DNA from 2 places in the Variovorax sp. BGA-UO-ETr-C22 genome. Region 2 is predicted to be linked to the other one. Evidence: predicted binding sites of a transcription regulator. Region 2 holds the regulator's gene; the other holds the start of a gene.
The links. Region 2 encodes sigma-54, which starts transcription at its own class of promoters, with help from an activator protein. Its sites were predicted from a motif close to TGGCANGNAANCTGCTTT; they were not measured.
Positions count from the first base shown of each region.

Region 1: a site for sigma-54 is predicted at 2,686-2,703, ahead of AC57B8_RS10820 (TorF family putative porin). Genes of this name have one in related genera too.

Region 1 is NZ_JCAQPA010000009.1:264,348-268,794, forward strand. It holds gene AC57B8_RS10810 (DUF4365 domain-containing protein) at 1-1,490, shown strand, start outside; partial or broken gene AC57B8_RS10815 (YifB family Mg chelatase-like AAA ATPase) at 1,651-2,529, opposite strand; gene AC57B8_RS10820 (TorF family putative porin) at 2,747-3,613, shown strand; gene glnK (P-II family nitrogen regulator) at 3,684-4,022, shown strand; gene AC57B8_RS10830 (ammonium transporter) at 4,052-4,447, shown strand, end outside.
Region 2 is NZ_JCAQPA010000009.1:568,382-572,828, reverse strand. It holds gene AC57B8_RS12195 (phospholipase D family protein) at 1-1,263, opposite strand, end outside; gene rpoN (RNA polymerase factor sigma-54) at 1,274-2,863, opposite strand; gene lptB (LPS export ABC transporter ATP-binding protein) at 2,881-3,675, opposite strand; gene lptA (lipopolysaccharide transport periplasmic protein LptA) at 3,672-4,391, opposite strand.

The sequences.
Region 1 (4,447 bases), 300 kb from region 2:
CAGCTTTGGCAAGGGCGGGGGCGGCGTCATCTCGAGACGCGCGGATCGCACAAACAATCGCGCGTCCCCAGGATCTGCCTGGCATCGTGAAAGCGATCCGTCCAGACCTGCATGTTCCGGAAAGTGTTGTGCAGGCCGATGCAATGCTTCGAAAGCTGTATCACCGCGATGCGAATGATGTGATCAGCGCCGCATTTGAGAAGTTCGCGGCCGTCCTTCAGGATCATGATGCGATGATCTACTGCTACATGGCCGAGATCAATCTCGGTATGGCGGGATTGAGTTGCAATGTAGCCCGCATCCAGGATGGAATTTCACTTTTTTCGTCCCTGATCGATGCTGGCCGCTTTCAAAAGGGGAGTATTCACTACACCATAGGAAACGGATTTTCCTCACTCGGACGTGAAGAGGAAGCCGCTAAGGCATATGAAACAGCGCTTCAGCACTTGACTCCCGACCAAGACACATCACTGCTCGCGCAGTGCTACAAGAATCTCGGTTCCAGCTACGAGAAGCTTGGTCACGGAGAGAAGGCCGGCGAGTCTTTCCGTGAGGCGCTGCGATACAACCCCCAACTCCCAGAAGCGCATTGCGCCCTAGGACACCATTGCCTTCGAAACGGGGAGTATGAAAAGGCGCTCGCACACTTCGATCAGGTGGTCTTTGCCGAGGGCACGCTTGGAAAACAGACTTCGGTAATGGGTTGGCGAATAAATGTCCTATTCAACCTGGGCGATGCAAGGGCTGCATTTCGTGAAATCAATACGCTGCTCGGCGATGCGGGAAACGAGGCTTGGATTTGGCCATGGTGTGCTCGGCAAGTTGCCAGCTTTGGTCGCTCTGCGCCGGAGAACGCAAAGCTGAGCATCCCGTTCTGGGACCGATATCTGAAGGCGCATCCGGACTGTCCCAGCGGAGCGGGAGAGCGGTTGCTGAGCAAGCTGTACCTCCGGTCGGAAGGCCGAGCAGCAGACATGACCTATCAGGCGTTCAAGACTGAATTCGAGACCGGTATCCGGCATCAGCAGGGCGAGGCCGCCGCCCTCCTGTGGGATCGTCTGGGGCACTGGGCGCAGGAAGACGAAAACTGGGAGGAGGCGCAGCGGTGCTTTCAGATCGCATATGAACTCGCGGGTGGGCACTACGGCTACTGCCTCGGCACGGCGCTGAATGTCCTCGATCGTCCCGAGGAGAGCTTGCCGCTTCTGTTGGCACAAGCTGAGACGATTCAACCGGATGATCTGAGTTGGTGCCAGGTTGCAGTAGCCTATGAGAAATTGGGACGCATTCGCGAGTCAATCGATGCCTACTTGCGGAGCATTGCGCTGAATCCCAACCGCGCATCGGCTTGGTTCGACATGGGCGGCGTGCATTGGAACGCCGGAGAGTCGGAGGAGGCAAGTCGTGTGTGGAGGGCGGCAGTGGGCAGATTTCCAGATCACGAGCTAGCGGTTTTACTCCGCCGCGATTTCCCCTCAGTCCTTCGCTAGCGTAGCCGGAAGGCCACTCTAGAACACTCGAATCTGTATGTTTAGACAGAACCTGGGCCCGGTTTTGGAGGCCTCTGCCGAGGCAGTTCTCACTTAAATCCCGAAAAAACCGCAGATTCGCATTTATTTAAATGCGTTCGCGTTTTTCGACCGCGCTTACACCGCCGCCCACCAGCGCCACCGCACTCGCCGTGTGGTGCGGCGTGGCCGTCGGGCGGCTCATCCATCGCTCGGGCGCCAGCCGGCCGTCGAGGCTGGCGATGGCCGCGCTTTCCAGTGCCTCGTCCACGTTCATCGGCGGCAGCAGGCCGGCGAAGCGGTGCGCGAGCATCGACTTGCCCGAGCCCGGCTCGCCCACCATGAGCAGGCTGTGGCCGCCGGCCGCGGCAATCTCGAGGGCGCGCTTGGCGCCGGTGTGGCCCTTGACGTCGGCCAGGTCGGCATAGCGCGGGGCGCCGTCGCCGGGCGCGGCGCGCACGCGGGTCCAGCCGTCGTCGGTTGCGTCGACGGGCCCGCCGCCGCTGGCGACGAACTGGCGCACCACGTCGAGCAGGTGCTTGGCGCCGTACACCTGCGCGCCGGGCACCAGCGCGGCCTCCTGGGCGCTGTCCAGGGGCAGCACCAGCCGCACGGCCGAGCCCTGGGTGTAGGTGGCCACGGCCATCGCGAGCGCACCGCGCACGGGGCGCAGTTCGCCCGACAGCGACAGCTCGCCGGCGAACTCATGGCCGGCCAGCCGGGCGTTCTCGATCTGCCCGCTGGCCGCGAGGATGCCCAGCGCGATGGGCAGGTCGAAGCGGCCCGAGTCCTTCGGCAGGTCGGCCGGGGCGAGATTCACCACGATCTTCTTGTTGGTCGGAAATTCGAGCCCGGCGTTCTGGATCGCCGAGCGCACGCGCTCGCGCGCCTCCTTGACCTCGGTCTCGGCCAGCCCGACCAGCGTGAAGCTCGGCAGGCCGTTCGCCAGATGCACCTCGACCGTGACGGCGGCGGCCTCCAGGCCGAGCAAGGCGCGGCTTTGCACCAAAGACAGACTCATTTTTCTCCCTCTCCCCAAGTTGGTGCGCCTGCGACGTGCAAGCCCAGGACCGTGCAGCGTGCAAGCGTGTGCAACCGCCGGAAACAGGGCTTGTAACGATTTGGCGCTCATCGCCGGACACCTGCGCCCTCTGGCCGGGGCGGTATTCGTGCAGTTTGGCACGCTCCCTGCTTTGAGGGTGCTCAGGTCCAACAACACACTTGCGAGGAGTTCCCTGATGACGCACCGTACCGCCGCCCAGGCGTTGATCGTTCTGGCCACTGCACTGACCGCCTCGGGCGCCGCCATGGCCCAGGCCGCCGACGCCGCCGCACCGGCGCCCGCGCCCCTGCTCACGGGCAATGTCTCGCTGACCACGAACTACAAGTTCCGCGGCCAGGACCAGGACATGATCGGCAAGAACGACTACGCCAAGACCAAGGGCTTCAAGCCCGCCATCCAGGGCGGTTTCGACTACGCCTTCGGCGACAGCGGCTTCTACGTCGGCAACTGGAACTCCAGCGTCAACTGGCTCAAGGGCAACAGCATCGAGAGCGACCTGTACGGCGGCTACAAGTTCAAGGCCGGCCCGGTCGACATGGACGTCGGTGCGCTCACCTACATCTACCCGGGCAACTCGGTGGGCAACACCACCGAGCTGTACGTGGGCGCCACCTACGCCAACGACAGCTTCGGCTCGTTCACGGCCAAGTACTCGCACACGGTGTCCAAGGACTACTTCGGCTACGCCGGCGCCAAGACGGGCTCGGGCCTGAAGGGCCGCAACACCGGTTACCTGAACCTGGCCTACAGCAAGGAGATCGTGCCCAAGGTCACGCTCAAGGCCGCCGTCGGCTTCACCAACATGTCCAGCGACATCCGCAGCCTGGGCTACAAGAGCTACGTGGACTACAACATCGGTGCCACCTACGACTTCGGCAGCGGCCTGACGCTCACGGGCTCGGTGCAGGGCGCCAACAAGAAGTCCAACTACCAGGTCGTGGCCTACCCGGGCATCGAGATCCCCGACTTCGGCACCTTCGGCACCACCTACTACTCGCCCAACAAGGCACGCTTCATCCTCACGCTGACGAAGACGCTGTAATCGACACAACAACCAGGCGCGGCCCACGTTGCCGCGCCGCCTTTCATCCATCCAGAAGGAGCAACTCATCATGAAGCTGGTCACAGCCATCATCAAACCGTTCAAGCTCGACGAGGTGCGCGAAGCGCTCTCGGCCATCGGCGTGCAGGGCATCACCGTCACGGAAGTGAAGGGCTTCGGTCGCCAGAAGGGCCACACCGAGCTGTACCGCGGCGCCGAGTACGTGGTCGACTTCCTGCCCAAGGTGAAGATCGAGGCGGCCATCTCCGACGAGCTGGTCGACCGCGTGATCGAGGCGGTGGAAGGCGCCGCGCGCACCGGGAAGATCGGCGACGGCAAGATCTTTGTCTACAACCTCGAGCAGGTCGTGCGCATCCGCACCGGCGAAACGGGCCGCGAAGCCCTCTGATCGAGTCCTGGCCCGAAAGAACAACGACTATGAAAAAACTTCTTGTCTCTCTTGCGCTCGGCTTGAGCGTCTTCGTCGCCGGTACTTCGGCGCTGGCCCAGGCACCCGCCGCCACCCCTGAGGCACCGGCTGCATCGGCACCTGCCGCTGCTGCGCCCGCGCCTGCAGCGGCTCCCGCGGCTGCCGCACCCGCAGCCGCCGAGGCCGCACCCGCCGCACCGGCCGCCGCCCCCGCGCCCAAGGTCGACTCCGGCGACACCGCCTGGATGCTCACCTCGACCCTGCTCGTGATCCTGATGACCATTCCCGGCCTGGCGCTGTTCTACGGCGGCCTGGGTCGTTCCAAGAACATGCTGTCGGTGCTGATGCAGGTCTTCGTGATCTTCTCGCTCATCAGCCTGCTGTGGGCCATCTACGGCTACAGC
Region 2 (4,447 bases):
GGACGTGCCGAACAGGCCGAGGCGCACGCTGCGCCGCGTGCGCGCGGAACTCAGCTCGTGCAGCTCGGCGCCCAGCGCCAGCATGTCGGCGCGGTAGCGGCGGTAGGCAGTGTGCACCAGTGGCTCGTCGGTGGCGGCGAGCGAGTTGGTGACCACGCTGATCTTCACGTTGCGCCCGCGGATCTCGCGCATCACCTCCAGCCCCGACGCGCCCGGGATCAGGTAGGGCGAGACCAGCGTCACCTCGCTGCGCGCGCGGCGCATCTGCTCGACCACGTTGTAGCGCACGCTGTCCACGTCGAGCAGCGGCACGCCGCCATACGACGCGGTCTTGCCGATCACGCGGTCGGGTGAATCGGCATAAGCCTCGGCGGTGGTCCAGATCAGGCCGAGCTTGCCGGCGTCGAGGTCGTCGGCCACCGGGCTGTAGCCGAGCAGGTCGTTGGGCGCGGGCCTGGGCGGCGGCGGCGTGGTGTCGGGGCCGGTGGCGGCGTCGAAGCGGCGCTGCAGTTCCTCGCGCGGCAGGTCGGTGTGCACGACCGCGCCGATCGGGCGCACGTGCGGGCTGTTCCAGTACTGGTCGAACAGCACGCCCAGGCGCGGGATCAGCGCACCCGTGACGAAGGTGTCGAGGTCGATGAAGTTCGGGCCGGTGGTGCGGCGGAAGTACTGGTTGCCGATGTTGCGCCCGCCCGCCACGGCCATCGCGCCGTCGGCGATGAAGAGCTTGTTGTGCATGCGGCGGTTGACGCGGCTGAAGTCGAACAGCGACGCGGTGAAGCGCTTGAGCAGGCTGCCGCGCCCGGCCGGGAACGGGTTGAACAGGCGCAGCTCCACGTTCGGCGTGGCGGCCAGGCCAAGCAGCAGCTCGTCTTCGCCGGACGTGTACAGGTCGTCCATCAACAGGCGCACGCGCACGCCGCGCTGGGCCGCATCGCGCAGGGTGCGCAGCAGGTAGCGGCCGGTCTCGTCGTTCTCGATCTGGTAGTACTGCACGTCGAGCGTGCGCTGCGCGCGGCGCGCCAGCTGCAGCCGCGTGTCGAAGGCGAAATCGCCGCCGGGCATCAGGCGAAAGCCGCTGAGGTCGGGGTCGGGCTGCGAGGCCAGCGCGATCTTGCCGAGCGCGGTGTCGGCCGAGACGGCGATGGCCTTGGTGGGCGGGCGCGGTGCCTCGTCGGGCAGCGTGGCGCAGCCGGCGAACAGCAGCGCCGCAGCCACAACAAGAACCCAATGCCCCCAGCGCGACAGCAGGCGACGGGTCATCGTGGGCTTTCTACAGAGCCTTGCGCAGGTTGGCCGGTGCGATGCGCAGCGCTTCGCGGTACTTGGCGACGGTGCGGCGCGCGCACTCGATGCCCTGCTCTTTCAGCATCTCGGAGATCTGGCTGTCGGACAGCGGCTTCTTGATGCTCTCGGAACTCACGAACTGCTTGATCAGCGCGCGCACCGCGGTGCTCGACGCATTGCCACCGGTCTCGGTGCCCAGCGCCGAACCGAAGAAGTACTTCAGCTCGACCGTGCCGAAGGGCGTGGCCATGTACTTGGCGGTGGTCACGCGCGAGATGGTCGACTCGTGCAGGCCCAGCTCGTCGGCGATCTCGCGCAGCACCAGCGGGCGCATGGCCAGCTCGCCGTGCACGAAGTAGCTCTTCTGGCGCTCGACGATGGCGTTGCTCACGCGCAGGATGGTGTCGAAGCGCTGCTGGATGTTCTTGATGAACCAGCGCGCCTCCTGCAGCCGCTGCGACAGCGCCTGGCTGCCCTCGCCCTTGTGCGACTTGAGCGCACCGGCGTAGATGTCGTGCACGCGCAGGCGCGGCATGACCTCGGGGTTGAGCATGACGCGGAACTTCACGTTGGTGCCGCGCCCGGTCTTGGTGACGATCACGTCGGGAATGACGATGTTGCGTTCGACGTCGACAAAGCGGCGCCCCGGCTTGGGCTCGAGCCGCGCAATGACCTGCAGCGCCGAGCGCACCAGGTCTTCGTTGGTGCGCGTGAGCGTGGCCAGGCGCTTGAAGTCGCGCCGCGCGAGCAGCTCCATGGGCTGCTTGCAGATCGCGATGGCGGTCTTGCGGATGAGCGCTTCGGCCTCGGTCTCGTCTTCGCTGGCGAGCGCCTTCAGCTGGATGCTCAGGCATTCGCCGAGGTCGCGCGCGCCGACGCCCACCGGCTCCAGGCTCTGCAGCAGGCCCAGCGCCACCTGGAAGTGGTGCACGAGGTCGTCGAACTGGTCGTTGTCGTCGCCCGCCAGGCCCGAGGCCAATGCGGGCAGCGAGTCTTCGAGGTAGCCGTCGTCGTTGAGCGACTCGATCAGGAAGCGCAGCGCGGCGCAGTCGTTTTCGTTCAGCCGCAGGCTCAACGCCTGGCGGTGCAGGAACGACTGCAGCGACTCCTGGCTGCGCGCGAGTTCGGTGGCGTCGGCACGCTCGTCGTCGCCCAGGTTGTTCTGGCGCGCGGGCGCGTCGCTGCCCCACTCGCTGTCGTCGGGCGCCATGTCGACGGTGCCGTCGCCTTCCCAGTCGGGCTCGCGCTCGGCGATCTCGGCGGCGGGGCCGTCGGTGTCGGGGGTCGAGGTGGTGGTGTCGCTGGAGGTGGAGGACGTGCTGGCGGCGGACGGCGTGAACTCGGCCTCGCCCTCGCCCGCGTCGTCGCGCGGCACCGGCGCGTCGGCCGTGTCCAGCCCGAATTCCTCGCGCGCCGCTTCTTCCGCGGTGCGCTCGAGGAACGGGTTCTCGTCCAGCATCTGCTCCACCTCCTGGCTCAGTTCGAGCGTGGAGAGCTGCAGAAGCCGGATCGACTGCTGCAGCTGAGGCGTCAAGGCCAGATGCTGCGAGACGCGAAGGGACAGCCCTTGCTTCATAGGAACCGCCCCCGCCCTTACATGCGGAAGTGCTCGCCCAGGTACACCCTGCGTACCTCGGCGTTGTCGACGATCTCCGAGGGTGTGCCTTGTGCCAGCACGTGCCCGTCGCTGATGATGAACGCGTGATCGCAGATGCCCAGCGTCTCACGCACGTTGTGGTCGGTGATGAGCACGCCGATGCCGCGCTCTTTCAGGAAACTGATGATCCGCTGGATCTCGATCACGGCGATCGGGTCGATGCCGGCGAAGGGCTCGTCCAGCAGGATGAAGCGCGGCTGGGTGGCCAGTGCGCGCGCGATCTCGACGCGGCGGCGCTCGCCGCCCGACAGCGCGAGCGCGGGCGAATCGCGCAGGTGGTCCACGCGCAGGTCGGCCAGCAGGTCGGCCAGGCGCTCTTCGGTGTGCTGCTTGGTCAGCGGCATCATGCGGCCGTTGGCGTCGGGCTCGCGCTGCAGCTCGAGCACGGCGCGCACGTTTTCCTCGACGGTGAGCTTGCGGAAGATCGAGGCTTCCTGCGGCAGGTAGCTCAGGCCCATGCGCGCGCGGCGGTGAATGGGCATGTGGGCGATGGGCTCGCCGTCGATGGTGATCTCGCCAGCGTCGGCGCGCACCAGCCCGACGATCATGTAGAACGAGGTGGTCTTGCCCGCGCCGTTGGGGCCGAGCAGTCCGACGACCTCGCCCTTTTGCACGTCGAGCGAGACGTCTTTCACGACCGTGCGGCTGCCGTAGCTCTTCTTGAGGCCGCGCGCCACGAGGCGGCTGCCCGGAATGCCGTCGGCGGTCTGGGTTCCTGCGGTTTCGATCACTTGCGCCCTTCCCCTTCGGTGCCGCCCAGCGTGGTGCTCGGGCGCAGCCCGGCGCCGGGCGCGGGAGTGGGTGCCGGGGCCGCGGGCTTCTTGCCGCCGGCTGCCGGTGCGGAACCGCCCGCCGCCGGGGCCGCGGCGGCCTTCGGCGTGAGGATGGCCTTGACGCGCCCGCCGCCGCCCGCCGAGACGCCGGCGTTCGGCGGCACGAGGGAGCCGTTGACGGTGTAGGTGTCGTTGCTCTGGTCGTAGACGATCAGCGCGCCGCTGCTCTCGTCGTTGGCCGTGGCGCCGATCAGCCGGCGCATGACGGCGCGGCGGATGAACTTGACGTTGTCGGCGCGGCTGTCGTACTCGATGACTTCCGACTCGCCCTCGATCCACTCGTCGCCGGCGTTGCGCTTCTGCTTGTAATAGGCCAGCTTGCCGGGCGCCGCCGTGACCACGCCGTACTGGTAGCCCTCGGCGTCCTGGCGCACGTCCAGCCGCGCGCCGCGGATGATGATCGTGCCCTTCGTGACCAGCACGTTGCCGGTGAACACGCTGGTCTGTTTCAGGTCGTCGTAGCGCATCGAGTCGGACTCGATGTTCATCGGCTTGGTGCGGTCGGCGGTTTCGGCCAGGGCGCCCGAGGCGGCGCCGGCCAGCAACAGCGCGCCGAAAGCCAGGCGGCCGAGGCGACGAAGGGTGGGGAATGTGGGGATGGAGGGCAATGTCATAAAGGCACGAAACTTGCTCTGAAACATTGTATGCGTGGGATGGCAATTGCCCACCG